One region of the Gluconobacter sp. Dm-44 genome, then DNA from elsewhere that is predicted to be linked to it. Evidence: predicted binding sites of a transcription regulator. Region 1 holds the regulator's gene; each other region holds the start of a gene.
The links. The regulator LexA, encoded in region 1, represses DNA repair genes until DNA is damaged. The targets are predictions, from matches to a motif close to TGTTCTANNTANGTTC.
Positions count from the first base shown of each region.

Region 2: JK213_RS12720 (ImuA family protein) is a predicted target of LexA. The motif match lies at 1,463-1,478, and genes of this name have one in related genera.
Region 3: JK213_RS10835 (ImuA family protein) is a predicted target of LexA. The motif match lies at 4,938-4,953, and genes of this name have one in related genera.

Region 1 covers NZ_JAERLZ010000010.1:41,914-52,010, forward strand. The annotation lists gene eno (phosphopyruvate hydratase) at 1-764, shown strand, start outside; gene JK213_RS11860 (septum formation initiator family protein) at 903-1,232, shown strand; gene rpmG (50S ribosomal protein L33) at 1,315-1,482, opposite strand; gene lexA (transcriptional repressor LexA) at 1,786-2,505, shown strand; gene JK213_RS11875 (hypothetical protein) at 2,562-3,170, opposite strand; gene pgsA (CDP-diacylglycerol--glycerol-3-phosphate 3-phosphatidyltransferase) at 3,273-3,875, opposite strand; gene uvrC (excinuclease ABC subunit UvrC) at 3,966-5,903, opposite strand; gene JK213_RS11890 (dipeptidase) at 6,219-7,226, opposite strand; gene xth (exodeoxyribonuclease III) at 7,308-8,105, shown strand; gene JK213_RS11900 (response regulator transcription factor) at 8,129-8,863, opposite strand; gene JK213_RS11905 (L,D-transpeptidase family protein) at 9,027-9,539, shown strand; gene JK213_RS11910 (glycosyltransferase) at 9,563-10,097, opposite strand, start outside.
Region 2 covers NZ_JAERLZ010000012.1:6,818-16,914, reverse strand. The annotation lists gene JK213_RS12725 (DNA polymerase Y family protein) at 1-738, opposite strand, end outside; gene JK213_RS12720 (ImuA family protein) at 623-1,417, opposite strand; gene JK213_RS12715 (AAA family ATPase) at 2,073-4,340, shown strand; gene JK213_RS12710 (hypothetical protein) at 4,337-5,287, shown strand; gene JK213_RS12705 (phospholipase D-like domain-containing protein) at 5,948-7,177, shown strand; gene JK213_RS12700 (HNH endonuclease) at 7,512-8,360, opposite strand; gene JK213_RS12695 (AAA family ATPase) at 8,360-9,904, opposite strand; gene JK213_RS12690 (hypothetical protein) at 10,002-10,097, opposite strand, start outside.
Region 3 covers NZ_JAERLZ010000008.1:124,378-134,474, forward strand. The annotation lists gene JK213_RS10800 (DEAD/DEAH box helicase family protein) at 1-1,057, opposite strand, end outside; gene JK213_RS10805 (hypothetical protein) at 1,172-1,432, opposite strand; gene JK213_RS10810 (phosphoadenosine phosphosulfate reductase family protein) at 1,634-2,605, opposite strand; gene JK213_RS10815 (hypothetical protein) at 2,602-2,979, opposite strand; gene JK213_RS10820 (hypothetical protein) at 3,034-3,228, opposite strand; partial or broken gene JK213_RS16175 (hypothetical protein) at 3,397-3,690, shown strand; gene JK213_RS10830 (ParA family protein) at 3,800-4,468, shown strand; gene JK213_RS10835 (ImuA family protein) at 4,972-5,763, shown strand; gene JK213_RS10840 (DNA polymerase Y family protein) at 5,648-7,177, shown strand; gene JK213_RS10845 (hypothetical protein) at 7,177-7,410, shown strand; gene JK213_RS10850 (error-prone DNA polymerase) at 7,414-10,097, shown strand, end outside.

The DNA.
Region 1 (10,097 bases):
CGACGATTGCGGATGCCATCCGTATGGGCTCCGAAATTTTCGCACGCTTGAAGAAAGGTCTGTCCGAAGCTGGTTATAACACTAATGTCGGCGATGAGGGCGGCTTTGCGCCGAACCTGAAGTCTGCTGACGAAGCTCTTGGTTTCATTGCAAAATCTGTTGAAGCCGCTGGCTACAGACTTGGTGAAGACGTAACCTTCGCGCTCGACTGCGCCGCCACCGAATTCTATGCTGACGGACGCTACAATCTGAAGGGTGAAGGCAAGGAATTTGATGCGTCGGGCATGATTTCCTACCTTGAAGATCTGGCCAACCGCTATCCGATCGTCTCCATCGAAGACGGTCTGGCGGAAGATGACTGGGAAGGCTGGACCGAACTGACGACTCGCCTGGGCAAGAAGCTCCAGCTGGTCGGAGACGATCTGTTCGTCACCAATCCCGAGCGTCTGCGTCGCGGCATCAAGGCCGGAACCGGTAACGCACTGCTGGTAAAGGTCAACCAGATCGGCACGCTGACCGAGACGCTGGAAGCCGTCGAAACCGCTCACAAGGCCGGTTACGCCTGCGTCATGAGCCACCGTTCGGGCGAGACGGAAGACTCCGTCATTGCTGATCTCGCGGTCGCCACGAACTGCGGCCAGATCAAGACGGGTTCCCTCTCCCGCTCTGACCGTACGGCCAAGTACAACCAGCTTATTCGCATTGAGCAGCAGCTCGGCAGTGCGGCCCGTTATGCCGGTCGCAACATTCTCAGAAACTCCTGAGACTGAGCCAGGCCTCATTCCTCCCCGGAATGAGGCCTTTTTTGTGCCTGAATATGATTGATATCCGTATCATTCATTGTCTGGTCACAAATGACTGATATAGACTGATACAGTCTCTCAGAACGGAGTTTTCACGACGTGACACTGATCCGACTTATCAAGCGTGGTGTCCGCGCCGTAGCTCCTCCGGCTTTTTTCCTGTCGCTTACCGCCTATTTCGGCTGGAACGCGCTGCATGGAGCGCACGGGATTCATGCCTATCAGGAGCAGACCCAGCTTCAAAAGGATGCGCTTCAGGCCCGGCAGGACGCTGATGACGAGCAGAATGTCTGGCGTCGCCGTGTCGTTGCCCTCAAGGAGAAAGCGCTGGACGCTGATATGCTGGATGAGCGTGCCCGTGCCACGATGAACCTGACGCGCAGCGGCGATCTGGTTGTTCCTTACGGACCGCATGACAAGCTGTTCTGAACGGCAGTTAAAACGAACAGCTCTCAGAGCATAAAAAAGCGGCCCGAAGGCCGCTTTTTTTATAAAGACTGCTGGAGCAGCCTTACTTGATCTTGGCTTCGCGAAACACGACGTGCTTGCGTGCGACCGGATCGTACTTGCGTACTTCCATCTTTCCCGTAGCGGAACGGGCATTCTTCTTCGTGACGTAGAAGTAGCCGGTTTCAGCTGACGAAACGAGCCGGATCTGAATAACGTTGCTCTTTCCCATGATACCCTCGGGCTTTCGCCATAACTTATGCCGCTCGAAGGTGTCGATGCAGCATGTTGATCTCTAGATTTGGCGCACCATGCTGATTTGTGGCCCGTAGGTCAAGACCTTTGCGCACGATTTAGCGGTTTTCCTGTGGTTTCAAGGAGTTTGAAGCTTAAAAATTCTTGCTGGATAACTCTGTCGGTGCGTCTCTTTGCTTGAAGGGCAACAGGTGGGAACCTATAAGGAACAAATGCAGGATGCCCGTCATTCTGTGTCCTGTTCTGACCTGCCTCCGCCGAGGCGCATGGGAGCGCCTGTATGCTGACCCGTAAGCAGCACCAGCTTTTGCTGTATATCGACGACCATCTCCGCCGCACGGGATATTCGCCCTCTTTCGATGAGATGAAAGATGCCCTCGAACTGCGTTCCAAATCGGGCATTCATCGCCTGATTTCCGCTTTGGAAGAACGTGGCTTTCTGCGTCGGCACCATCACCGTGCACGGGCGCTCGAAGTGCTGCGTCTGCCCCATATGGGTACGGAAGCTCCTGTTGCCGCTCTGGCTCCGGAAACCGGTTTTGTCCCGGCTGTTCTGAGCCAGGGCGAGACGGGCCTTGATGGAGCCTTCTCCGAAGCCAGTGTCGCCAATGATCGTCAAACCGTCAGCATTCCTCTTTATGGTCGTATCGCAGCGGGTCTGCCGATTGAAGCCATGCAGGACGACAGCGACAGGATCGAAGTTCCCATTTCGCTTCTGGGCACCGGAGAGCATTACGCTCTCACGGTGGCTGGCGATTCGATGATCGAGGCTGGAATTCTGGATGGAGACATCGCCATTATCCGGCGACGTGAGACGGCCGAAAATGGACAGATTATCGTTGCTCTCATTGATGGACAGGAAGTGACGCTCAAGAAGCTGCGCCGTCGTGGATCAATGATCGCACTGGAAGCTGCGAACCGGGATTACGAAACGCGCATCTTCCCAGCAGAACGTGTGAACATTCAGGGACGGCTGATCGCCCTTTTTCGTCAGTATTAAAGAGGGGCGTCTGGAGTGATAGGATGCTGATGCGGTTACGGCCTATCAGCAAATCCTTATTTGGTTGGGGGTAAGGCCGCTCCATGAATGACCTTCACACTACCGTCCGGGCCGATAACTGTGCTGGTGCCATCTCCGTTAGGAATGATGATGGCCTTGCTGGGGCTTTTGTTCAGAAAGCGGGCCGCACTATCGGGAACTGACGAAGGAAGCGTCGGAATAAGATGGCTACGGTCGTGTGACACACCCTGATGCGTATCGGCACCCTCTCCGACTGACAGGCTTTGGCCCTGCATGAGTTGCGGGCCGGATGCGCCAAGGGCGCCCTTGCCAGCGATTCCGCCCATGAAGTTTTCGTCAAGTGCAGCACCGCCAAAGTACGTCGCCGGATCGCCGAGAGCGTGGCTGAACGTACTGTTAGGGTTTTCGACATCCTTGAGCGTCGGGAGCGGTTGCGGGGCCCCGGGCCAGATATTTCCGCTTTCAGGAAGAATTGGAGTTTCGGAGTATTTCTCACCGCGGGCGCGATGAATATTCTCGCTGTCACCATGAGGGCCGTTCGGATTATCGAGCGCCGTCCAGACCATCGTGTCGCGGATATACTTGCCCATGCCTGAACAGCCGCTCAGAGCGAGAGGTAGTGCCAGCAGAGCGGTCTTCCGCATTTCTTACTCCCACGAGGTCAATCCATGACCTTTAGCGGTCCTTGTAACGGAGCGCCAGATGAAGACAGTCGAAGAACGCTACAATTCTTTCGCCTTATGACCTCAGAAGCCGATTTTGGATGATTTACGGGATTGTCCCGCCATGATGCGGGCTAACCCTGCGGTCAGATATCCCCATCCGCTGATGACGGTCGGAATGACCGAGAACCAAAGGAGGATTCCGCCAATCAGCGTTGCCGGCAGAAAGGAAAGCCCCAGCATTCCTGCGGCCCCATCGCCACCGATGAGAAAACCGATTGCCACCATCTGGATGCCGGTCTTCCATTTCGCCAACCGGGTCGATGGAAGGGTTTCCCGCTGGGACGCCATATATTCCCGCAGGCCGCTGACCAGAATTTCTCGGATCATGATGATGATCGCTGCATAGAGCGAGTAGACAGGCAGTTGCGTTAGCCCTGCTAGAGCCAGCAGAAGTGATCCGACCAGAAGCTTGTCTGCGATTGGGTCCATCATCCGGCCCAGCTCGGACAGCTGCTGCCAGCGACGGGCCAGTGCTCCGTCCAGATAGTCCGTGATGCATGCGGCCGTATAGAACACGCAGGCGATCACATTCGCGGTCGGTGAATGCACGGAGAGCAGCACGACCAGTACGGGAATGGACGCGATACGCAGCAGTGTCAGAATGTTTGGCAGATCTGTCAGCATCACGTTCAGTCTAGAACAGTTTCCCTCATACCGGTATGCGCCAATGTGTCCGCGAAAGATGTATTTTTCGTGTAAATCGTCGAACGGGTCTCAGGGGCTGCGATGATCGGTTGAGGCTTTCTGGACCCATTCAGGATGGAAATGCCCATATATGGCAGTTGCCGTGCTCGAACTGATGCCGGGCGCGCTTTCCAGCTCCTCAAGACTCGCCTGTCTGACTGATTTTGCCGAGCCAAAATGATTGAGAAGAGCTTTTTTTCGGGCGGCGCCGATTCCCGGCACATTATCCAGTTCGGAGCTGCGTAAGCCTTTCGAGCGTCCTGCCCGGTGGGTGGTGATCGCGAATCTATGCGCCTCGTCACGCAGTCTTTGCAGATAATAGAGAACCGGGTCTCTTGGAGGGAGCTGGAAGGGCGGTTTTGTCTCTGTGAAGAACCATTCCCGTCCGGCATCCCGGTCCGGCCCTTTGGCGATGGCCACGATCGGAATTCCGGTAACGCCGATATCGGCCAATACCTTCCGCACGGCATTGAACTGTCCAAGGCCGCCGTCGATGAGAAGCAGATCCGGCCAGTCCTCCGGCCGCTCTCCGTTTTCCGGTCGTTTCCCGAACCGGCGTTCCATGACTTCACGCATCATGCCGAAATCATCTCCCGGTGCGACCGGCCCCTTGATCCCGTATTTGCGGTAAGCGCGTTTGTTGAAACCTTCAGGACCGCCGACGACCATTACACCATAAGGCGCCTGCCCCATGATGTGGGAATTGTCGTAAGTCTCAATGCGCTGTGGCGTTTCCGGAAGACCAAAGACCTCCGCAACCCCTTCGAGGAGTTTGCGCTGTCCGGTATTCTCGGCCAGCTTGCGTTCCAGCGCCTCCCGGGCGTTCAGAGCCGCGTGTTCGACGACGTCTTTTTTCTCCCCCCGTTGTGGCCTGAGGATTTCGACCTTCTGTCCGCGCCGGATGCTGAGTGCTTCTTCGACCAGATTCAATTCGGGAATCTCGCAGTTCACCAGAATTGTGGGCGGGGGCGGTTTGTTGTCGTAGAACTGGATCATGAATGCCGACAGCACATCCGCTGCGGTCTCTTCCTCTGCATGAGCCGGATAGAACGCCCGGTTGCCGTTATTGCGACTGCCACGGATGAAGAATACCTGAATGCAGCTCTGACCGGCTTCCTGCCAGATCGTCATGATATCGGCGTCATTGATCGACGCCGGGTTAACAGTGCTGGAGCCCTGAATGCTGGCGAAGCCTCGGATCCTGTCCCGGATCGACGCGGCCCGCTCGTAATCCATGTCCTGCGAGGCCTGCTCCATCTCGGCAGCCAGGCGCTGTTGCAGGTCCGTGCTGTGTCCCGAAAGGAACTGCCGGGCCTCGTCAACCAGCTTCGCGTAGTCAGGCCCGGAAATGCGATCCACACAGGGCGCTGAGCAACGCTTGATCTGGTACAGCAGGCAGGGCCGCGTTCTGCTGTTCAGCACGGCATCCGAACAGGAACGGAGCAGAAAGCTGCGTTGCACCAGATTGAGCGTCTGGTTGACGGCCCAGGCATTGGCAAACGGGCCCCAGTAGGTCGCGCCTTTTACGGGTTTGCCGCGCTGCTTGGTGATTTGCGGAAACTCGTGGCTTTCAGTCAGCATCAACCACGGATAGCTCTTGTCGTCACGCAGCAGGATGTTGAAGCGCGGCTTCATGCGCTTGATGTAATTTGCTTCCAGAAGCAGTGCATCTGCTTCTGTTTTCGTGATGACGATTTCGATTGAAACCGTCATCGACACCATGCGCCTCAGCCGCTCCGGGAGCTGGTTGATGCGGGTGTAGGATGAGACGCGTTTTTTCAGGCTCAGCGCCTTGCCGACATACAGCACCTCCCCTTTCGCACTCAGCATGCGATACACGCCAGGGCTGTATGGTATGGTCTTTAGGGCCTCGCGGATCGCCTCCACACCTTGTCTTTTTTCCGAAGAAACAGTGGGTTCGTCATGGTCGTCAGGCCGGTCGGAGTTCTGGGGAGGAAGGTCGGTCATCGGGCTTCTTCAGTCATCCACTGAACCTGTGGAAAAGTCTGTGGGCTGGTCTGTGACAGAATCATGAAAGCCACGGTTTGCCAGACCTGCCTTCAGATTGCCTAATTTTTAATCATATTTTGTAAGTTGTTGAAAACAGTCACTTCTTACTTTCTTCCTCCCTTCCAAGAAGCATTTTTGGAAGGGAGGAAAGGATCGACAGGAGGCTTGCGAGGGCCTCAACAGATCATGGTGGACGAAGCGGTGCCTGTTTTGCCCGCCATGATCATGTTCTGTTCTTTTTCGGTCTATCGAAGCGGGTTTTCAATGCTGGGTTCAGGGTGCCGTTGTTGCTTTTTCAGCAGTCTCCAGAAGGCGCAGCATGTTGCCACCCCAGATGGCAGAAATGTCCGCATCACTGAACCCGGCCGCCTGAAGGGCATGCGTCACATTCGCGGTTTCGGTTGCATCTTTCCAACCCGGAATGCCGCCGCCGCCATCGAAGTCCGAGGAGATGCCCACATGTTCGACACCGATCCGGTTCGCAATATACGAAACGTGGCGCACCAGATCTTCGAGCGTCCCGCCGCCACCTTTCTTCAGGAATGACCCCATCGCCGTCACCTGAATCAAGCCGCCCGTTTCTTTCAGGCGATCAAGCTGCTCATCGTCCAGATTGCGCGGGTGATCGCACAGGGCGCGGGCACAGGAGTGGCTTGCGAAAATCGGTGTGGCGGAGACTTCACTGGCCTGCATCATGGTCGATTTTGCGGCATGGGAGACGTCCACCAGAACGCCGGAGCGGTTCATGTGTGCGATTGCCTCACGCCCGAGATCTGACAGCCCGTCGTGAAGTGTTTCGCTGTCCGCCAGATCCTTGCGCGGAATGGCCGCATCCGCGAGCGCATTGTGCCCGTTATGGGTCAGCGTCATGTAGCGCACACCATAGCGACGGGCGAGTTCCGCGATACGCTCTGGCTGACCGCCCAGCCCATGGCCGTTTTCGATCGCCGGAATGACGGCAAGGTCGCCTGCTGTATGGGCCGCACGGAGATCCGCCGCCGTCCGACAGACGCGTGCGCTGTGATCGCCCTGACGTCCTTCGATCCCGGAAATGACATCCAGCATGCCCTGAACCCGCTCCCAGGCTTCGGCATGTCCCGCCTCATCACGCGAACCCTGCGGAATATAGGCTGCAAGGCATACGGCTTTCAGGCCACCTTTGCGTGTCTTGGGGACATTTACCTGCCTCGGCGTATCTTCCGCCCAGGCATCCTGCCGGTCCGGCCAGGGAATATCGATATGGGAATCAAGCGTCAGGAGCGTGTTGTGCAGATCAGTCATGGTTCGTTCTAGATCGGACGGGAAAGCTTTGTGTGCAAGAGGGTGCTTGTCAAAACGCCTGATCCGGTCGATCCAGTCGTCATGCGTCTCATCACCTGGAACATCAATTCCCTTCGACTCAGACTGCCTCTGCTGAAGCAGATCGTCGAACAGGAAGCCCCGGACATCGTCTGTCTACAGGAAACGAAAGTCCCGGATCCGCTCTTTCCCGCTCAGGCTCTGGCTGAAATGGGGCTGCCCCATCAGGTCTATAAGGGCATGAAGGGCTATAATGGTGTGGCGATCCTGTCGCGACATCCGCTGCAAAGCGTGGCGGGTACGCCCGACTGGTGCACGCGCTCGGACTGCCGACATGTGGCAGCCAGCATTGCGACGCCGGCCGGTCCGATCCTGCTGCATGATTTTTATGTGCCGGCAGGTGGCGATATTCCCGACCCGGTGGAAAATGAAAAATTCGCCCACAAACTCGCTTTTGTGGATGAAGCCACGGGTTGGTTCAGCAATACGCCTCCTGCCCGCAGCATTCTGGTCGGCGATCTCAATATCGCGCCGCTGGAGCATGACGTCTGGAGCCACAAACAGCTCCTGAAAATCGTTAGCCACACACCGCCCGAAATCGAACGTCTGAAAGCGTGGATGGCGACAGGATTTCAGGATGCCATGCGAAAGATCACACCGGAGCCGGAAAAGCTCTACACATGGTGGTCATACCGCAACAAGGACTGGAAAAAATCCAACCGCGGACGGCGGCTGGATCATGTCTGGATGACGCCCGATCTTATGCCGGGCCTGCGGGATATCAGGGTCTTACAGGACGTACGGGACTGGGAAAGCCCCTCCGATCACGTCCCGGTCGTGCTGGACTTCGATCCAGCCTGACCCCTCACCACGCCTGTCAGCCTTTAGGCTGACAGGCTGTCGGAGCCAATAACGCCACGTCCTTCAGGATCAAGACGGTATCCGCCGCCTTCTGTAATCAGAAGCGATGTGCGTGTCGGATCGGGCTCAATTTTCTGACGCAGGCGATAGATATGCGTCTCAAGCGTATGGGTGGTGACGGCGGCGTTATAACCCCAGACTTCGTTCAGAAGAACCTGACGCGCCACCGGACGCTGACCTGCACGGTAGAGATATTTCAGGATCGCTGCTTCCTTCTCCGTCAGACGGATCCGGCGGTTGCGAGCTGTTTCGACCAGCAGTTTTGCGGACGGGCGGAACGCATAAGGGCCGATTTCAAATACGGCGTCTTCGCTATTCTCGAAAATCCGCAACTGGGCACGCAGACGGGCCAGAAGCTCACCAATCCGGAAAGGCTTGGCAACGTAGTCGTTGGCCCCTGCATCAAGGCCGCGCACCACGTCGTGTTCGTCGTCGGAGCCTGTCAGGATGATGATTGGCATGCGGACGCCCGCGCGTCGCAGTTCGGCGCAGAAATCGCGCCCATCGCCATCGGGAAGGGTAATGTCCAGCAACATGGCGTCATACCGGGCACCAGGCTTGGCGAGGAATTCGCGTGCTGCGGCAACGGACGTCGCCTCAACCGCTTCCAGTTCGCCGCCGTGCTGAAGCTGCTCCGCCAGAAGACGACGGAGCGTATCATCATCGTCAACAACCAGGATGGGGCGTGGACCTGCCATAATAACCTGTCTCGTTCTCTCGCGACGGAAGAAACGTCACATCCGCAAAAATTCGGTGTTCGTAACTTGCACATCCGGACTTACCATTCCCGGTAAACGGGAAGAAAGCAGCATGCTTTCGCATCAGACTATGGCAAGTACAGCTGAAAAAGGAAACAGCATTGTGGCTAAAGCTATTTTGAGAGCCGCTGGAGACCGCGCTTTTCTTCACTTTAAGGGAAAAATCATTCCGGTTTTGATCGGACAACGCGGCCTGTCTCTTGACAAAAGAGAAGGAGACCTTCGTACTCCCGTCGGGGAACTGCCACTCCGGCGCGTTCTCTACCGTGCAGACCGTATATCGCGTCCGGCCTGTACAGCAGCGCTCCCCATCGAGCCTATCGCCCCTAATGATGGCTGGTGCGACGATCCCGCTCATTCTGATTACAATCGCGCCGTAACGCTTCCTCACCCGGCCTCATGCGAAAACCTGTGGCGTGACGATCATGTTTACGATCTTTGCATCGTTCTGGGGTGGAATGATGCGCCAGCCAAGTCGGGATGCGGATCGGCGATTTTCCTGCACCTACCGCCTGCCAGTGGATACACGGAGGGCTGTATTGCCGTTGAGGAAAAGGACCTCCGTGCGCTTCTTGAAGCCGGTTTATCGCATATTACAGTCGAAGAGCCGTCTTGAGGGCCCTATCGAAATTATAGTCGTTAAACCTGTTTCGCGTCATTACGGCATTTGGCTTCGTAATCCAGAACGAGGGCATGCACAGCACCATGCCCCCATTTCCGGGTCTCGCAGAAGCGTTTGTAATGCTGCTGCGCGAAATATCGTATCTTTCGAAGGGGCGAGCTTCTTTTCCATAGTCCGGAAATTTCGGGATAAGCTGCAACGAATGCCGGGTATGGAGCATAATCACCTGCCTGCCACGGCTGAAAGATTCCGTCCCATGGCTTTGGCTGGGACATATAGTGGACAATTTTTGGCTGAACCGCGCTCTCAAGTCTGGCATTGTACAGAAAGACGGGAAAATTCCACGATAGCGACATTGGCAATACACGCTCAATGCCGACAATATTAAGAATATCTTGATCCGGAAATCTGGACATTGTGTTCTGAGACCGAATAATTGTCCGCGCCTTCTCCGCAATAACAGCCCAGGCTGAGCGATTGAAGTAGAGCACTCCTGTATTGAAATATTGCCTGGATCGCTCAGGATTGAGGCCGATTTCCTGAAAATGCTTC
Region 2 (10,097 bases), on a different contig from region 1:
GATGATGGCCTCACTCACGCGACCGAAGGCCTGATCCAGTCTACGGGCTATGTCGGGGCCAAAGCGTAGCGTCAGCGGGGCCCGCGGCATCGCAGCGAGTGGGCCAATCCGCGACACCCCTAGCGCTATCAGCCCTTCGATACTCCTGGGGGGCAGACGCAGGGCTTCAATGGGTAAGTCAGAAAGGACGGAAGCCACGTCCCCCTGCGGCACGATAGTCAGCGACGCTTGGCCATAACGTGCGAGCGCGTGAGCGGCGCCCCACGTTTCGGCTATGGCTACTTTTGCTCTGAGGCCGGAACTGGACAGACGATGGATCATGTCCGTGAGCATGGTGCACTCACCACCATGAAGATGGTCAGCACCCGTGGTGTTCAGAATCAGGCCATCCGGCGGATCGGTTGCGACGAGAGGGGAAATCCGGTGCTGGAACCACAAGGCCAGCTTTTCCAGCCCCTGCCGGTCGCCTTCGGGATCGGCATCCATGAGGACCAGATCCGGATAGAGCGCCTGCGCCTTGGCGACCGGTGTGCCAGGACGCAGACCCAGCCTGCGGGCCGCCAGATCAACCGACAGCACAACGCGACGACGCCCCTCCCGCCCTACCAGCGCCAGAGGGAGATCAGGCGCTGGCGCGTCGTGCCCCAACCGCTTCCTGATCCGGTCTGTTGGCCAGAGCGGCAGGTAAAGCGAGACCACCCGCGAGACAACTCCTGTAGGCGAGCCTCCCTTTGGCATCGCAGGCCTCCACTTCAAAATCAGCACATTCGCCCGCACGGGCTCGGATCAGTTCCAGCAACCAGCGGGGTCGACCCACTCCCGGCACCGGCAACCCAACCGAGGGCAATACGGACACCCGCCAGCGCGTGGCACTCGCCGTCGGCTGACCAAAATCGGCGGCCTCGGTCTGACGGCGCCAGCGCCGGATCGCGAGGCCAAGCGCACCGGATGTTTCAGCAGCCAGTTGCAGGCGACGGGACGCCGTCATCGACAGACGCGCCACATCTGCGACCACGGCCCCGAGACCGCCATGCCGCAGCCCCTCTTCGAAACATGCCAGAACGTCAGCCTCCGCGGCGGCCTCGACATAAATGACCCTTCGGCCGGACAAACCGGCCTGTTTGAGCGCGGGACCAAACACATCCTGACGGGTGACGATCCACAACACTTTGCCGCGTGTCCGGGCCGCGATCCCGGCAACGAACTGTCCGGCTGCCGCACCATGCAGCGCATCATTGCCGCCACCGGCCACTTCATGGAGAGCCCCCAGCGCGAGCCCTCCCCCTGGCAGACGACTATCGATCTCCCTCACACCAAAAGGCAGAACGGACCGACGCCGGTTCGTATGACCTTCCAGACGGCTGATGGCAGCACGCAACGTCTCCAGCGCTGGTTTCGTGTTGGAAGAAGCACTCATTGCACAGGTCCGCCGCCCCTTGTCTGGCAGAATTTCAAGACTATATGTTCTTATTTTGTTCTCATGTGATTGCGCAAGTCAATGCCAATTTGCACCGGACAGGCAGACTGGTTGTCCACTCGTTGCTCAGGAAAATCCCGGGAGGTGACGTAAAGACTTGAAGGTAGAGGATTCTTCCTCCTCAATTCCTCCCCCCCCTGTGAAACCCAGGGGAGAATTCACATGCGCACAGCCGACGCTCCCATGACAACATTGGCGTCCTAAGACAAAGGCTTCAGGAGCTTTATCTGAATGGATCTCTGATCTTTTAACCCGCACCAGAAGCAACATGTAATGTCCGCCAAGGGGGGGTAAGTGGAATGTCGGTTATAGGGAAGAAATAACTGAATGCTGACATTTGCAGCTTTCGACCAGAATGCGTCGCTCGCCGATCGAGCTTTGACTGGCAGCTTCCGTAAGAGGCAGTCATTTGCTCGGCGCGAAGCCTCCGAACGACAACGGCAATTATCCGAAAGTTTGCATGTTGTCGGTCACTCGACCGGTGACCACGTCGATGACGCGAGGGGTTCGGAGCGGTTGGAACTGACCCGATTTTGTGGCGAAGATCGCGGGATCGAGATACTATCTTCTTTAGGGGGAATTTGGGAGAAGAGGCTTGATTACCGCGATCGAGATCGCCGGCGAGGCGACCTATCCGGCCGCCGGCGAGCGGCTGACGGACCTGAAGAAAGTCAACTATTTGTTCGGCCACAACGGATGCGGGAAAACGACGATCTCGCGGGCTGTGAATGACGCCGCGTCCCGTGCCGGTTTCAAAGTGATATGGGCGAACGGGCGCACGCTTGAGACACTCGTCTACAACAGGGACTTCGCCGAGCACAATTTCGGCGAGCAGATGCCCGGCATCTTCACGCTGGGCGAAGAGTCTACGCAAGCTGCTGCTGATATCGCGCGCCTGTCGCAGGAGATCGAGGCCATCGACCGCCAGTTGGCCGGACTGCGGGTGCAGCTCCAGGGCGACGATGGCAATAGCGGACGCCAGGGAGAACTCGCTGCGGCACGGACTGCGCTGGAGCATGCCTGTTGGAAATCTCAGCAGGACCACAAGGACAAATTCGAGGCAGCATTCACGGGCCATCGGGGTGGTCGAGTGGCCTTCTGCGATAAGGTATTGCAGGAGGCAGCCGTCGAGGGCGTTGATCTCAAGACCCTCGAAGAGCTTATCGCCCACGCCGAGACAGTCTTCCAGTCGGCGGCACCAGTGGAAACGTCGATCCCCGCGATCTCCTTCGATCGACTGACGGGGTTGGACGGGGCGGCGATCCTGGCCCGCCAAGTGGTCGGTCGCGACGACGTCGTCGTGGCCGAGTTGATCCGCCGGCTCGGGAATAGCGACTGGGTGAAGCAGGGCGTGGGATACCTCGACGTAGCGAGCGGGAGATGCCCCTTCTGCCAGCAACCCACGCCGCCCGACCTGACGCGTGACCTGAACGAGTTCTTCGACGAGCAGTATCTGAGGGACGTGGAGGCGATCGCGGGCCTCAAGCGCGACTACACGGCAGCCGTCGATACGATCTGCGCGCGGATCGATGCCATGCTGTCTGCTCCGAGCAGGTTCATCGACGCTTCGGTCCTCGAAGAACACTACACTGCATTGAAGACGGTGCTGGCGCTGAACCAGAGCCGTATCGATGCCAAGCAGCGCGAACCTAGTAATGTGGTTAACCTAGAGCCGACGTCTACACAGTCAGCTGCCATATCTGCGATGATCACGGCCGCCAATGAGGCGGCAGAGGGATATAACAAGACCATTCGTGATCTCGGCAACGCGAAGCGCAGGCTGATCGCAGAAGTCTGGCGGTTTGTGGTAGAGGAGCGCCGGACCGACCTCGACACCTTCACGACGGCCACCAGCGGCATTCAACGTACGATCACCGGCCTCCAGGCGAGCATCACCAATAAGGCGGCTCTCAGGACTGAGAAGGACCGGGAACGCAGGCAGATCGAAGAATCGATCACCAGCGTCCGGCCTACGGTCGACACCATCAACAGCATCCTCGCCTCATTCGGATTCTTGAACTTCAAGCTCGAGGTCGCGGGTGAACGTAGCGACATGTACCGGATCGTGCGGCTCGACGGCACGGACGCCGCACGTACACTTAGCGAGGGTGAGCGCTCGTTCATCACGTTCCTGTATTTCTACCATCGCCTGGCCGGTAGCCTTTCAAGCAACAACACCACGGCCGAGCGAATCGTCGTGTTCGACGATCCGGTGTCGAGCCTCGACGCCGATGTGCTGTTCATCGTCAGCGCGCTGATACGAAGGGTGATTTCCGACACCTCGGATGACCGTGGAAACATTAAGCAGGTGTTCGTGCTCACGCATAACATCTACTTCCACAAGGAGGTCAGTTACGACCGTCGTCGACCACTCACAGGCGTGCGCGCCTTCGAAACCTTCTGGGTCGTCCGCAAGCGCGACAACGTCTCGTCACTCCATCGCTACGAGCAGAACCCGGTGAAGACCTCCTACGAGCTGTTGTGGGAGGATGTCCGAAATCCTAACCGGGCGAGCCTGACGATCCAGAACACGATGCGCAGGATCGTCGAGAACTACCTCATCGTACTGGGCGGCCTCAAGCAAGACGAGATCGTCGCGAAGTTCGATGGACGCGATTCTCAGATCTGCGCATCGCTGTTCTCCTGGATCAACGACGGCTCCCACAGCGCCCACGACGACATCTACGTCGCCATCGATGAGAACGCGGTGGAGGGATATCTGCGTGTGTTCGAACAGGTGTTTGAGAAGACCGGACAGGGTGCGCACTACCGCATGATGATGCGCGTAGATGACGTTAACGATGACGAGGCTCCCGCCGAACACGCGACGGCCGCCGCTCTGATGGAGCAACCTGCGCGGTGAAACCGAAGTCGGCCGGTGCGGAAGCGCAGATCACGATCGACAAAGCCTGGTGGGAGCATCTGACGCCGACGCCGATGCACAAGCTGCGCAGCGAAGTCGAGCGGCGGCTGCGGGCTTGGTGCAAGACGGAATATGGCGCGCACTGGTTGAGTAGCGCGCGGGAGCCTGGTGGCGTGATCCGCGTGAAGTCTGGACAGGCGATACCCGACTTCCACATGATGTTCATGCGGAACGGACCCCGCTTCGTCGCCCCGCAGGAGACGATGCGCCCCGGACATCGATGCGTATCTGTCGGGAGCGAAGGCTATCGATCCGGCAAACCCCCGCAGGCCGACGAACTCATCCTCTCACCGATCATCCGGATCGATTGGGTCGCGGATTCGGCTTTCCTGGACGCTGCCCGACGGTTCGATATCAACGTGCCTTCGTCCGCCATCGGCGAGCCTAGCTTACTGTTCTCGGCCCCCGCTCACTTGCTCCTATTCCCGTCCGGCTGGCCGAAAAAGTCGTTCGTGCTCTACCAGCACATCTTCGGCGAAGGCGCGTCGTATCCGGTCGACGGCTACTTCTACGTCGGCATCACGACGCGCAGCTGGAAGACGCGTTGGGCAGAGCATCGGCGAGCAATGCGCAAGGGCAGCAACTTGCTGTTCCACCGTAAGCTGAGAGAGGAGCTGGAAGGTAAGCGTGTTACCTACATCCACCACAAGGTGATGGCCGTAACGACCGACGTGGACGCGCTATACGCGTCGGAAGAGGCGATGGTGCGAGGGCATTGGAAGGATGCTAGGCGCCTCAACATGATCCCCGGTGGTCGAGCCGCATTCCGATATCTGCGGCGCGCTGGCTTGATGAACACCACAGCCAAGGAACTGCCCGATGATCGCGACGGTGCAGTGTCGGCTTGGCTGGATCAACATCCAGACCATAACCTTCCAGAGATCTGAACTCGGCAAGCGGGCCAGTCGGGGCTCCCAGGGTTCTGGACGAAGCTCCGCCTTAATCCTTCTGGAGCTCCCACCTCGCCCCGGTCACACCGCGCCGGTCGGGGCCGGCGCCCCAAGCCGACGATCATCAGGCCGGCAAGATGCGTAGTCCCTGATCCTGTGACCGGCCGGTTCCGGGAGATCCGGACGTTCGAATAGCTCAGCGGGAATGGCCGCTTTGTCTCAAACTCAGTCTATCAAGCTTAGTTTAGTAATGTCCGCTTTCAGGCAATTACCATGAACGTCCGAATGTCCGAGGTGAAGGCGACTACAGCCTGTCCGCTGCCATTCGTTGAGCAGATAGACTGTTTAGGGGGTGAACAGAAGGTCGGTTATTGGGAAGGGATGACCGAAACAAGCCATTTGCAGCGTTCACGCTCATGACGACTTACGATCGAGCCCGGTTATTCATTTCAGCTCCGAGAACCGTCCGGTCAAAATGGAAGCTACCGACTATTCTATGACATCATCACCTCGGCCATATCTGCGACTTAAAGGTCGTCATTTTTCGAGGTATCAAAATATTCCGGTATCCATACAACGGATCAATCCGCTACAACCCGTGTAGGGGATTGGTTCGCACGACGATTAGTATCCCTTGCTTATGAAGAAAGGGAATGAATGCTCGTCGCGAACACGGGAAAGGCCGATCACTCAGTATTTATCCCGGACATCATCAAAAACGCCGACGAGATTTTCATCGCAGTGGCGTTCCTGAAGCGCGCAGGCGCTGATCTCATTGCACCGCTGCTAGAAAAGCGCCTCGCAATGGGCGCGAACGTCGAGCTCTTTATCGGAACAGACTTCTTCCTTACGGACCCAGCCGCGCTCGAAAGCTTCTTGGCGTTGAAAGACCGTCACCGAGCCTGCAAGATTCGTGTTGCCGACCGTGCGACCGCGACTTTTCACCCAAAGGCGTATGTGTCGCGACGGGGCGACCAGTATCGTAGCCTGATCGGCTCGGCGAACCTTACGGGTGGTGCGCTCAGCACCAACGAGGAGCTTTCGCTGTGCGTGGACCATAGCGTCGATGACCCGCTCACAACCCAGTTGATAGCCACCTTTGATCGCTACAGAAAATCACCGCGATTCCAAGAGTTGGACTCTCTTGTTCTTGAGCAATATGCTTCCAGTCACGCAATCGATGCGCGTGAGCGTAAAAAGTATGAGAAAGCGAGGGACAACGCACTCCCTTCCGCATTCGATCTCCGCGTCATCGAGAATTGGTATCGGCTCTATCGAGCGGATGCTAAGGCGATGTCAGACCTAACGGAACGCAAGCAACGGCGCGTCGACGCGCTTCGCGTCCAGACTGCCATCGCTGCCCTTGCGGGGACCCGGCTCAACGCAACGACGAAAGCGACATTCCAAGCGCACTTCCGCGACCTTATGACCAGCAATGGCGGCCGACACCTCTGGGGTTCTGGCGATATCCACCGGCGCGGCAGCGAGGCCCTCGACCACCCAAAGGAGGTCATTGACTTATTCGTCGTCGGTCGATCAGCAGCCGCCATGCCGCCGCGTGATGGCTATGATGTCATACGCAAGGCAGGGGAACCAATCCCAGGGGTCGGCCTCAACATGGCAACCGAGATCCTCTGTACCTTCGCGCCCGACCACTATGCGGTCTATAACGGGAACACCGTGGGTGCGCTGAACGCACTCGGCATCACAGCCCCGACGCACCCAAATTTCCGGGCCATCTCCCCGCCACGATACGAGAAGCTCTGCGTTACAATACACGCGCTCGGCAGACGGATTGGGGGAGCAAATTTCTCCGAAACCGATGCCTTTCTAAACTGGATCTATTGGAAAGTGAAAGACGGTCGCGGGCAGAAAGAGAGCGCTTGAACGTGTCCGCTGGTCACGACCAGCATAGCATAATCGTCTATTTCTCACTAAAACTCTGTCTGTGTCCGATTCCTGAACTCCACTTAGGCACTAAGCACTGAGTCGATCCAGTCCGCTATGCGGAAGGTTAAATAGAAGCCTATTGAAGGCGACTGTCGCCCGTCTGCTTCAAATTCATTGAGCAGGCCGGCGATTAAGGGGGGAGGAGAGCAGAAGGACTGGTTTTGGCGTAGAACTCAAATTACCAGACATTCATACGGACCAAAACCGACCCTTATTTTCTCCAAATAGGGTAGATAATTCACCGCTTACATCTAAACGCGATGACTTCGTTTTAGCCTCCGGGCAAAAAACCACCCTCACAAAACCAATCACTATCGCTCCATGCCCGATATGCAGCCGTTCTCCAACTATTGACCCGAGCAGCCGCGCAGCTTTGGGCACGCCGTTCAAGCTCGTCACGCACCCCGTCCATTGGCTCGGCGTCTCGCAAGATCTGAAGTTGGTGCCGGATATTAAGAAGCTCTTCCGCAGCTTCAGACGCGAAGAGTGCAGCTAGACCGAGTGAGCGGAAATGATTGTTAACCCGCGCATACAGCGTATCGTCCCACGCATTCGACCGAGCAATAGCAAATTTCAGGGCGGTCGGCTGCCGTTCAACTACTGTCGCGGTAAGCCAAACCTCCTTCCCAAGGTCATCATAATACGGATGAAGTGGTACATCCTCAGCCATAACTGGCACGGCGTCTAACTTTGCCTTATTGCAGTCGGAGCAGGCCGGGATCAGGTTGAGCGGGGCAACCGCCAATGCGGGATAGTGTGCTTTTGGCAAATGATGATCGAGCGTTGCCGCAGAGCGCTGCATGCATAACGGGCAACGCCCGCCCGGTGCCGAAGCAAGTATCTCGTCGTAGGTGTCGCGTCCGGGTGAGCCGTTCTTTGCCATACGCTGCGTGTAGACCTTCTCCATTTCGCTTACAGTGATGTCTGGTGCGACGACATCATGGGTAGCGATACTATGAAGCGCATGAACGCGTGCGGCTTTATCGAATTGTGTCGAGGCGACTACAATTGCAGGCTTAGCAAGAGCAAGACGGTCGGCAAGTCCCGGATTGCGCACTCTGCTTATGCAAGTACTGAAGGTAGACAGGGCCGATAAAGCCGGGCGCTTCAGTGACCACATTAGAAATCATCGTCCTCAAGATCGCCGCGTGCCGCCAAAAGCCCCTGCACAATTGCCCGCGCTTCGTCTCCAAGTTCGCCGTCGAAACGGCGCACCACACTGTTATAGTTGGGGAGTTCGGCCACCGCCTCCCGAAGCATCTTATGAAAACCTGACTGAGTAACTTCCAGCCCGAATACCTCGCGCGTTAGCAGACCAACGTTTTCACCGAACGTTTGGATCTCGGGTCTCTCGGCCACCGAGCGCAAGCCTGTCCGGCGCACCATCCAAACACAACTAGTCGGCACTTCCTGCAGCACTACCGGCGAGTGTGTAGCGATAATAGCAACTCCGTTCCGGTTTATTAACAAATCTGATAATGCTCTTACAAAAGCTGAAAGCAACGGCGGATGTAAATGCGCTTCAGGCTCATCCAGCAGAACAAGAGTCTTTTCTTCAACGGTCTCAACCAAACGTGTGATTGTTAAAAGAACGATCTTGTGACCTGAGCTGAGATTCCTGAAAAGCTTACGTGCTGCGGATTTTAGTTCGTCTGCGTCCATATCTGAACGTGCGAGAGCCGAAACATTCGCGTCACGAAAAATCGGATCAGCCTGCAACATATTGAGTGCTCGTTCCCAGCGAGAGACTTTCCCACTTTGCCGACAAATCAGCACGCTGCTGACGAAATCGACAGATAGTGCATCAGGATTTTTGGGAGGTTTCGGCTTGCCCTCCTTATCTTTCCCTATCAGTTTCAGCCCAATATAAGCATATCGGACGCCCTGAGACTTATCCTGCCGATTGGGGAGAGGTTCAAACGGATCGAAAGCACTAAACGTTACAGAGACGAGACTGGTGAATAGTTCTTCGTTAAGATCAGTAGTAAAAGCACCGACTTCATTCGCCTCTGCATCTCGGTCAACGATCGCCCGTGTCATATCGTTAAGCAATGTAGTCTTACCCACTCCGTTACGTCCGATCAAGACATGCACGTTGGTGGGAGGATAAGATTCCGGTGCGACCGTAAAAGCGAGGCTCATTGGCCCGATGCGGCGTGACCGTCTCCGAGCTGTATAACTAAACTCATAGTTAGTTAGCCGGGCACCGCCTTGTGCGATCCGATGGAATTGACCAGTTACGGTAGATCGATCAACTGATCGCAGCAAAGATGTTCCGGTAACTTTTTCACCGAGCGCACGATCAAACAAGGCAGGGTCATTTGCGACATCCCGAAGCCCACTAAGAACGCGATCGCGAATTTCTGATCCAATTTTATTGAGCGCGTCATAGTAGCTGTCATCTTGGCCGAGTGAAAAAAAACGATCATCAAGCTCGTCGAAATCATTGGGAATATTCGGACGACGCTGGTCATCCGCCATTGCGAACTGGCCGATCTTTACTCCACCGATGCTGTGGCGCTCGCCATCCTCATCATAGATAACGAGCGTATAGAGGGTAGAAAATTTAAACCAATCGTCCCAGTCATCCGTCAGCAAATAGGCGCGATTTCGCGCTTGAGCGGATGGTCGTGTACCAACTGGCAGGACGCGGAAATACGTCATCAAAATCCCCGAAATCCCGAGAAAAAAGCACGAAAGCTTACAAGAAACTCGGAGTTACGAACCCGATATTGCAAAACGTTGTGCGAGATACACCGTATCATGGTGCTTTTCCCGTAACTTGGGTTTGGAGCCGCTCGAGCAGCTTCTCGCACACGCTGCGTTCTTCGTAGATGACATGCATGCCATCCGCCTC
Region 3 (10,097 bases), on a different contig from region 1:
CCAGCCATGTCGCATCGCCTGCATCCTCACCCGGTGCGCGGCGCCGGAACACCAGAACGTCCACCACGACGTCGGTTCCGGCATCGTCACGCATGGCTCCGGCTGGCAGTCGTGCGCCACCCACGAAATCGGCCGTCTCGAAGACCGTGCGCCGTGCGCCGGCATCGGACTTGTCCATCGTCCACCGCGACGTCACGAACATCGCCAGCGCTCCGGGACGCAGACGGGAGATGGACCGGGCGATGAAGTAGTCATGCAAGGACAGGCCAAGGCGTCCCAGCTCGTCCGTGCCCCGGACCGTGCGGTTGCTGAATGGCGGGTTGCCGATCACCAGATCGTAGCGTTCCGCCAGCTTGGCTGTCGTAAAATCTTCAGCGCGGACCCACTGGTTCGGAAACAGCTTGCGCGTGATGCGGGCCGTCAGAGGGTCGTTCTCGATCGCCGTCCAGGCGGTTTTCGGGGCCAGCTTCGGGGGCACGCTTGCCATGAAAAGCCCGGTGCCACAGCCCGGTTCCAGCGCACGGCCGCCCCGGAACCCCATCTGGGCCACCAGATCCCACATCGCATGAACGATCAGTTCGGGCGTGTAGTGGGCGTACTGCGTGGCCCGTGCCAGACCCGCTCGCTCCTGCTGGCTGGTCAGGGCTTCAAGCTGGCTGCCGATCTCTTCCCACCCGGACCGGAAGGTCTCTCCGGCACGCGGAAACAGGCTGTTGGCCAGCTCTCCGGCCCCGAACCCCGTAAAGCGGGCGAGCACGGCCTGCTCGTCAGCGCTGGCGTTGCGGTCTTCTGCTTCCAGCGTGGCCAGAAGGCCGATCGCCGCAAGATTGTCCCGCGCACGCTCTTTCCAGCCCTGTGCCAGACCGCGCGTTCCGGTCAGGGCGAAGTCCACCTTCGGCAGGACGGCAGGGATCGGAGCCGGGGCCTGTGTCGCCTGTCGAACCGCAGCGGCGGCTTCCTCAAGGGCGCGGTCTCCGGGAAGATCACCCCAGTAAAGATTGGACTGGCTGCCGCCGAGTGCTGAGGTATCGAAAAAGCTCAGTTGGGACATGGACATGGAAAAACTCCGGACAAGCGGCAGCGCCCGGTGCTGCACGGAGGCAGACCGGGGGGCCGGAAAACAGGATCAATTCGGGGAGAGAGGCGTCAGGCCTCCCGGATCAGCGCGGGATCAGAGGGGACCAAAGCGCAGGCGGATCTGCTCGCGCTCGTTCTCGGACAGGCGGGACAGCGCCTCGTGGTGGTAGGTCGAACCCTCGCCTGCCTTCCGCGCCACGCGCCACCAGGCCTGCGGATCGCTGCAATGCAGACCCACCAGACGCGTCTCGTCGTTGTCAGGTCCGCAGCCTTCGAGGATCGTCCAGCCCTCTTCGTGGGCCTGTTTCAGATCGAAGGCGTGCGCCTGTGCGGGGCGTTCGAGGGTGTCTGACATTGTCTTTATTTCCTTTCCTGACCCTCTCCGGCGAGCGCAGGACAGTGCGGCCTGCCAGAGCGACGCGCAGCGTCGGGACCGCCCGGCCCGCAGCGCAGCGAGGACACGGACGGACCCACCTCTTGCAGGGCGGGCTGGCCTGTGCTGCCCCCCCCTCCCCTCTTCTTCTTTTTTCAACCTTCTGTTTTTTCTTCTTTTTTTTCAGGTTGGCCCCCCGCCCTGCCCGAACGCTCCGGCCGGGGTCTCCCAGGCTGGTGTGAAGACAGTCGGGATCGGACGCGCCGAGAGGCACGCGCGGGCCAGATCGGGTGCTGCCAGGGCGGCGGCATACGGCCTGCCCTGCTCGGCGAGCTGCTCCAGCGACACCGTGCGCTTGATCGTGCAGCCAAACTGCTGCTCGTACTGCACGAGGCGTTCAAAGCGGGCCGGATCGAGCCAGCGGATCGTTGCAAACTGCCGCGCATCGCCAAAAATACAGGTGGCACAGGACAGTCTGGAGAAGCCGATGCGGTAGGGCAGCGCCGGCATCACCTTCCAGCGTTTCAGGCTGTCCCAGACCTGCGCCTCGCTCCACTGGTGGACGGGCCGCCAGTGATCGACATGACGGCGACGTCGCGTGCCATGCCGCGTATCCGTGCGGTGCGGCTCGAAGGTGGCATAGCGGGCACGGTTTGGGCTTTCTTCGGCACGCTCGCCCGTTACGAACAGGGTGCGGCGGTTCAGGAAGCGGTCCTGGCCGCGTAGGGAGCGATCGGCGACGTCAATCTTGGTGACACCGGAGCACCATCGGGTCGTCAGGCTGGCGGAGACCTGGGGAAAGCGCAGGCGCGTCCCGTTCGGCCCCTGCCCGCCTGCGCGGATCAGACCCTCAGGGCTTTCGAAAAGAACAGGGGCTGTCGGTGCGTCCTTGCGGAGCATCTCCCGCTCGAAGCCGCCCTCGCGCCAGGAGCGATAGAGCGGCAGGCCGAAGTCCCGCGCCAGCGCGCTCACATAGGGCGAGGTGGAGGGCCAGTCCATGAAGGACGGCCCCTGCCCGTCCACCTCGTGGTGCCACAGTTCCAGGCGGTCCATCGGGGCACCGGCTTCAAGGAGGGCAAAAAGGCAGGCGAGGCCGTCTTTGCCGCCCGAGATGGCCACGATAATACTGTCATACGACGTCAGATCCGGCGTCATGACACGAACCTGCTGACCGGGGCACCTGTCCGGACAGAGCGGCACATCAGGGCACTGGCGATCGGAGCATCCCGCAGGAGAAGCGGCTTGACGTGCCGGTTGTCCCAGCTCAGGCCCTCGCAGCGTGAGAGGAGTCCAAGCTGGGTTGCCGCCTCATCCCGGCACGCACACACCCGTTCATTGCCACCCGCACTGCGACGGCAGGGCTCATGCGCCGGCGCGTTGCAGCCCGTACACGGGATCGTCAGGGCCGGATCACCGCCAGCCCAGTGCTCATTGCATTTGCGGCAGGAGACGGGCTCCTGTGTATCGGTCCACCGCATGGGCGGCCGACCGCGTGGTGTTGGGGCGTAAGGAAGGTAATGACGGCGCATGATGCTCGATCCATTTCTGGTTTTTGAACATCGTCGCGTCCGGCTGGGGGCTGTTCAGACTGCAACAGTACCGCGCAGCGGCAGGATCAACGCGGCCCGCAGCCACGCGCAGACGGCGTAGCCGGCGAGCATGGCGAGGACACGCGTTGACCCACCTGTTGCGGGCTGGGCAGCTTCCAGCCAGCCCTTTCTTCTATTACGCTTTCCTTCAATCTTTTCATTTCTGCCACCATCAAAACTACGATCCATTACCAATTTTTTCCGGTGTTATTCTGGTTTGTCATATATTACCGGTTATAGATATATTACAGATTATGGAAACAATTCCGGTATTTCATTCAATACCGGTTATTATATTAACCTGGAGAGACTGATGCCTGTAATTGTGATGGCTCGTCCCAAAGGGGGGTAGGAAAATCAACCTGTGCCGTGCTCTTGGCTACAGAGTTTGCGCGAATGAACGCCGAAGTTACGGTTCTGGATTGCGACCCAAGCCACTCGCTTACACGTTGGGCTTCTCGAAGCATCCTATCTGGCATTCGCCTCGTATCAGACGTCGGCCGGTCCGAAATTGTTCAGACAATCAAAAGAGTGTCTCCCAGTCAGCGCTTTCTTTCAATCCTTCCATGCTGCCATCCTCTAAACCGCTATGAACTACCGATTTTAGATTTTCAGGTGCTTTCCCGGTTTGTTATATATTTCCGGTCATAGAATTAATTTAGGTTATTGATTTATTTCTGGTAATGCATATATTACAGATTACCGAAACGATTCCGGTGACTTATTTAATACCGGTTATTGTATTAATCTGGAGAGATTGATGCCCGTAATTGTGATGGCTAGTCCCAAGGGAGGAGTAGGAAAATCAACCTGTGCCGTGCTCTTGGCTACAGAGTTTGCGCGAATGCACGCCGAAGTTACGGTTCTGGATTGCGACCCAAACCACTCGCTTACACGTTGGGCTTCTCGAAGCATCCCATCTGGCATTCGCCTCGTATCAGACGTGGGCCGATCCGAAATTGTTCAGACAATCAAAAGAGCAGATGGCGACGGAAAAATCGTCATAGTTGATCTTGAAGGTGTTGCTTCACAACTTGTCAGTCGCGCCATATCTCAGGCTGACCTAGTGATTGTACCGATGCAGGCAACAGCATTGGACGCTGAGATTGGTTCGGAAGCCTTGGCTCTCGTAAGAGAAGAAGAGGATGCTCTCGGAAGAACGATCCGTCATGCTGTGGTGCTTACAAAAACAAGTGCCGCGATAAAAAGTCGCGTTCAGAAAGATCTTGAAAGCCAGCTCAAATCGGAAGGCATCGACCTCATACAACCGTCATTAGTCTCCAGGGCAGCCTTTTCTGAGCTATTTGCCTATGGGGGCGATTTGACATCAATGCTCGAAAATAAAGAGATGACGACAGGCGGAAAAGTGGACAAGGCCCTAGAAAACGCAAGGGGTTTTGCGGAGGCTGTATATGACCGGCTCAAATAGACTTGCTGGACTACGGGCACGTCCGAAAGACGAAAGCGTGCAGCAAACTAAGATAGTGGATGCTGTAGGGGAGGCTCATGGCTTCTTAGATCGCACCCCGCGACGTAAGCCTGGTCGGAAGCCCAGCCCTAGAACCTATCAGATTCACCCCAAAATCATGCCAGAGATTGGGGACGCGATAGCCGGTGAGGCCGAGCGTCTAGGCATCACGCAAGGCGCGCTGATCGAAATTATGTGGCGCTCCTACAGCAAACAAAAATAAGAAGATTATTATTAATACCGGAATTAATTATATTACCGGTATTAAATATATAATCTGAATTTAATCTAATACCGGTTTTATACCCTTTATTAGAAATCTGGTTTTGTCAGAGATGTTCCTGAAATGCCAAAAGTCGTGGTCTAACCTAGCCTCCTAAGACTCTTGGCAAGAGTACCTTCGATAATTTTCTTGCCTTAAGTCCTTTTTTGTTCTCTTTATGTTCTCGTTAAGGAGAACATGAATGACAACGGACGCCCTGGCGCGACTGCGCGAGCAGGTCCGACGCTTGGAGCGTCGAGACCTGTCCCATTCCCATAGTGACACACTCGCCACCGGACATTCTGCCGTCGATGCCCATCTCGGCGGCGGTCTCAAGACCGGCAGCCTGCATGACTTTTTGATTTCTGATCCTCTGGAGAGAGGGGCCAGTCTCGCCATGCTGCTGCCCATCCTGAAAGAGGGCAGGGGGCCTATCTTCTGGATCAGCGATACACCGGCCGAACTGAACGGCTGCGGGCTGCATCAGTCCGGCGTTTCACTGGAACGTCTGGTCTGCATTGAAACGGACCCGGCCAGCCTGCTATCGGTCGCCGAAGACGTGTTGCGCGGGCCAGAGCGCGCACTGGCCGTCATCACAGGAAGCCACGTCCCAAGCCTCAAGGAAATCCGTCGCCTTAATCTGGCTGTGGAGGCGAGTGGCAACACAGGCTTCTTCCTGCGTTTGGCTCCCCTCACGCGCGCTCCCGGGAAAGATCCCTGCGCGTGCGCCACGCGCTGGCGGATCCTCTCTCATCCCTCAGCGCCACGATTTTTTCCGGGACTGGCCATGCCGCTTCCCGGTTCCCGACGCCTTTCTGCCGCGCTGCTGCGGGTGAGGGGAGGCCGCCCTGCTCACTGGATCCTCGACTGCACCGATCATGCGCCGCTTTCTCGCTCTCTGGATGCCCTTCTGGCGCACCGAGCGCCTTCAGCTCTCCCGCCCGGAAGACTTCCCGACCGACAGGCCCCTGGCCGTGCACGCGCCAGCGCATAACCGTCAGATCGTCACGGGTGTCAGTCCGGCTGCGCTCGCGGCCGGACTGACACCCGAAATGCCACTCGCACAGGCGCGCTCTTTGGTACCTGATCTTCTGACGGCAGAAGAAGACGCCGAAGCACAGAGGGCCGCGCTGACAGACCTGTGCTCCTGGTTGATCTGGCTGTCGCCGCTGCCCGCGTTCGACACTCCGGACGGTCTCTACAGCGACACCACCGGCTGCGCCCATCTTTATGGGGGTGAGACGGCCATGCTGGATCTCGTCAGGGAACGCCTGAAGGCGAAGGGACATTCCTGCTCCGTGGCACTAAGCGATACCGCCGCTGCCTCACGCGCCCTGGCCCGCTCTGGGATCAACCGGATCTGTCTCGTGCCTCCCGGTCAGCAGAGACAGGCGCTGCACCCGTTGCCCTGTTCAGCGCTTCCGCTGCCTGAGAAGGCGCTCTCCAGCCTCACACGCCTTGGACTCAACACGATTGGCGCCCTTGCAGATCTCCCACGCGCACCTCTGGCCAAGCGCTTTGGCAGAGAGCTTCTGAGCTGTCTTGATGAGGCTTTGGGACGACAGGCCCGCCCGCTCAGCGTCTTTCAGCCTGCGGACCGGATTTCCCTGACCCGGTCTCTGGTCGAGCCGATCAGCACGCCTGACGCCATTGCCACGGTGATTGCAGCCCTTGTGCCGGTTGTCTGCGAAAAGCTGGTGGCCCGGGGGGAGGGGGCGCGGCAGCTCGACTTTCTCTGTGTGCGCGTGGACGGATCCATCCAGGCCGTCCGCGTGGGAACATCCGATCCCACGGCTGACATTACGCGTCTGACACGCCTGCTGAAGGACCAGATCCCGCAGATCGCGCCAGAGTTCGGAATTGCAACCGTTATCCTCACTGTCAGCGCGAACGAACCGCTGGAAGCGGGACCTGAGCGGTCTGTCCTGCCAGACGAAACGGGAGCCTCTGAAACGCGCCTCCCAGCCTCTCTGATCGACCGGTTACTGAATCGTCCGGGCGTTGTTTCGGTTCACCAGCTCGCGCCCCGGTTTTCCGCCTGGCCGGAGGACGGACAGGCTCGCGTTTCTCCGGATAACATGGCAAAACCGGCTCTCGCGAGCCAGATGCTCTGGGCGCGGCCGAACACTTTGTTCGATCTGCCCGTCCGGGTGCAGGTGACTGCCCTGCTCCCGGACGGTGCGCCCCGCCAGTTCGTCCTGAAGCGACAGACGCACCGCATTGCGGCGGCCGATGGCCCCGAGCGACTGCTGGGCGAATGGTGGCAGACGTCCGAAAGTTACGGCGCGATCCGCGACTACTGGCAGGTTGAGACCACGACCGGCCTGCGCCTGTGGCTCTTTCGCAAAGGCGACGGAGCCCACGGCTGGTCCGGTTCGGGCGACTGGTTTCTACAGGGGGTCTTCTGATGGATCCCCGCGATGACCTGATCCCGGCCAGCACTTCGGACGTGGCCGAAGTCCTGATGCACGCGCTGTGTTACGACGGACGCAGGCGGACGCATGACGCCGCCGAGCTGATGGCCCGTCTGGTGGCCGAACGGCTGGTCGCCTATCTCGAACGCTCCGGCTTCGTGGTCATGCGCGCGCCCACCAGCAACGCGCCTGACAGCAGCCGACATCCCCATCCCCACCGCCGCTAGGCCATGAGCGCGCCTTACGTCGAATTGCAGGTGACGTCCTCGTTTTCATTCCTGCGCTCGGGCAGCCAGCCGGATGAACTGATCTTCCAGGCGAAAGCCCTGGGCTATGACACAATCGGTCTGACCGACTGGAACACTGTGGCAGGCGTGATCCGCGCCCATCTGGCGGCGCGCGAGGCCGGTCTTCGTCTTCTGCCCGGATGCCGTCTGGCTCTGCGCGATGGCAGTGCGCTCCTGGCCTATCCCCGCAACCGGGCGGGCTGGGCAGGTCTCTGCCAGCTCCTGACCCTTGGCCATCATCGGGGCGAGCGGGAGGTGTTCCTTCTGGGCTGGGAGGATCTCGTTGCAGCGGCATCGGACCTCGTCCTGATCCTGTTACCTCCCGAGGATCTGGCAGCGCTTCCAGGTCACGTTCAGAGCCTGCTGGATCTGCCCGGACACAGGGCAGGCGAAGAAGAGATCCGGTTTCTCGCGCTGACGATGCTCCGGCAGCCGGGAGATCTGGCCCGGCTTCACGCGCTTGCGGCGTTCAGTGCGGCACAAGGTCTGGCCTGCGTTGTGACGGGAGATGTTCTTTACCACGATGCGCGCCGGCACGTCCTTCAGGACGTGGTCACAGCCATCCGGGAAGGCTGCACCGTCGATGCCCTCGGCAACCGCCGTCACGTTCACGCTGATCGCCATCTGAAAGCCCCTGAAGAGCAGGTACGCCTCTTTGCCGCCTTTCCTGACGCCCTCGCCAACACACGGAGAATTGCCGAGATCTGCACGTTCAGTCTGGATGACCTGACCTATCAGTATCCGACCGAAACCGAGAGACCGGGCGAAAGCGCGCAGGAGACACTGACACGTCTGGTCGAAGTCGCACTGCCGCGTCGCTACCCGGCCGGGGCGCCGCCAGAAGTCGAGGCGCAGATCGCCCATGAGCTGAGGCTGATCGGCTCTCTCGCCTACGCTCCGTATTTCCTGACTGTGAATACGATCGTGCGTCATGCCCGCTCGCTCGGGATTGTCTGCCAGGGGCGCGGATCCGCCGCGAACTCAGCGGTCTGCTATGTTTTGGGCATCACGAGTATTGATCCGGTTCGCTCGGGCCTACTGTTCGAACGGTTCATCTCAGCCGAACGGCAGGAACCGCCCGATATCGACGTCGATTTCGAGAGTGACCGCCGCGAAGAAGTCATCCAGTGGATTTACCGGCACTATGGCCGCCACCGCGCGGCCCTGTGTGCCACCGTGCAGCGCTATCAGCCCAAGGGCGCGTTGCGCGAAGTCGGCAAGGTTCTGGGGCTACCGGAGGATCTGACCGGCCAGCTTTCCAAACACATCGCCTCCTCTCTCGCGGATCAGGATCTGTGTAAGGCACGCGCGGCTGATCTTGGTCTGAACCTGAAGGACAGACGCCTCAGCCTGACATTCCATCTCGCACGCCAGCTTCTCGGCTTTCCGCGCCAGCTTGGGACGCATCCGGGCGGATTTGTGCTGACCGAGGATCGCCTGGACGAACTTGTTCCCCTGCTGCCGACCGCCATGGACGGACGTCAGATTATTGTCTGGGACAAAGACGATATTGACGTGCTGCGCTTCATGAAGGTGGACGTTCTGGGCCTGGGAATGCTCGGCTGTCTGCGTCGCGGGTTCGAGTTGCTGCACACCGTGTATCAGACCCGCATGGATCTCGCTTCGATCCCGGCCGAGGATCCGCAGACCTATCGCATGATCCAGAAGGCTGACACGCTCGGCACATTCCAGATCGAAAGCCGGGCGCAGATGTCGATGCTGCCGCGCATGAAGCCCAGGACTTTCTATGATCTGGTGATACAGGTCGCGATCGTCCGGCCCGGGCCAATCCAAGGAGATATGGTTCATCCCTATCTCCGCAGGAGAGAGAAACTGGAGCCTGTCACCTATCCGTCCGAGACCCTGCGCGAGATCCTTGGGAAAACTTTGGGCGTGCCGCTGTTCCAGGAGCAGGCAATGCAGGTGGCCATCCATTGTGCAGGCTTTACGCCAGGCGAGGCGGACCAGCTCCGCCGTGCCATGGCGACGTTCAAAATGACCGGGGGGGTGTCGCCGTTCCGGGACAAACTGGTGAGCGGGATGCTGGCCAACGGGTATGAACAGGAGTTTGCAGAGCAGACGTTCAGCCAGCTCGAAGGGTTTGGCAGCTACGGCTTTCCCGAAAGCCACGCCGCCTCGTTTGCCCTGATCGCCTATGCGTCCGCCTGGATAAAATGCCATTACCCGGATGTGTTCTGCGCAGCCCTGCTGAACAGCCAGCCCATGGGGTTTTATGCGCCTTCGCAGATTGTTCAGGACGCGCAACGCCATGGCGTCGAGGTCCGGCCGATCTGTATCAATGCCTCCCGATGGGACTGCACGCTGGAGCGTAGCGGTACGTCTTTACGTAAAGCCGTAAGGTTGGGCTTTCGCATGGTGCGGGGGCTTGCTAACGGGCTCGGTGCGGCCCTGATTGCGGCCCGGATGCCGGATTATGAGAGTATTGATGATGTCTGGCGGCGTGCGGATGTGCCGGTCTCGGCCCTGGAATGTCTGGCGGAAGCGGATGCGTTCCGGGTGTTTGGACAGATGCGCCGTGCTGCACTCTGGTCGATCAAGGGTCTCGCCGATACGGCCCTGCCGTTGTTCGAAGCGGCGGATCGCGGGCGGAACTTTCCGCTGCCGGA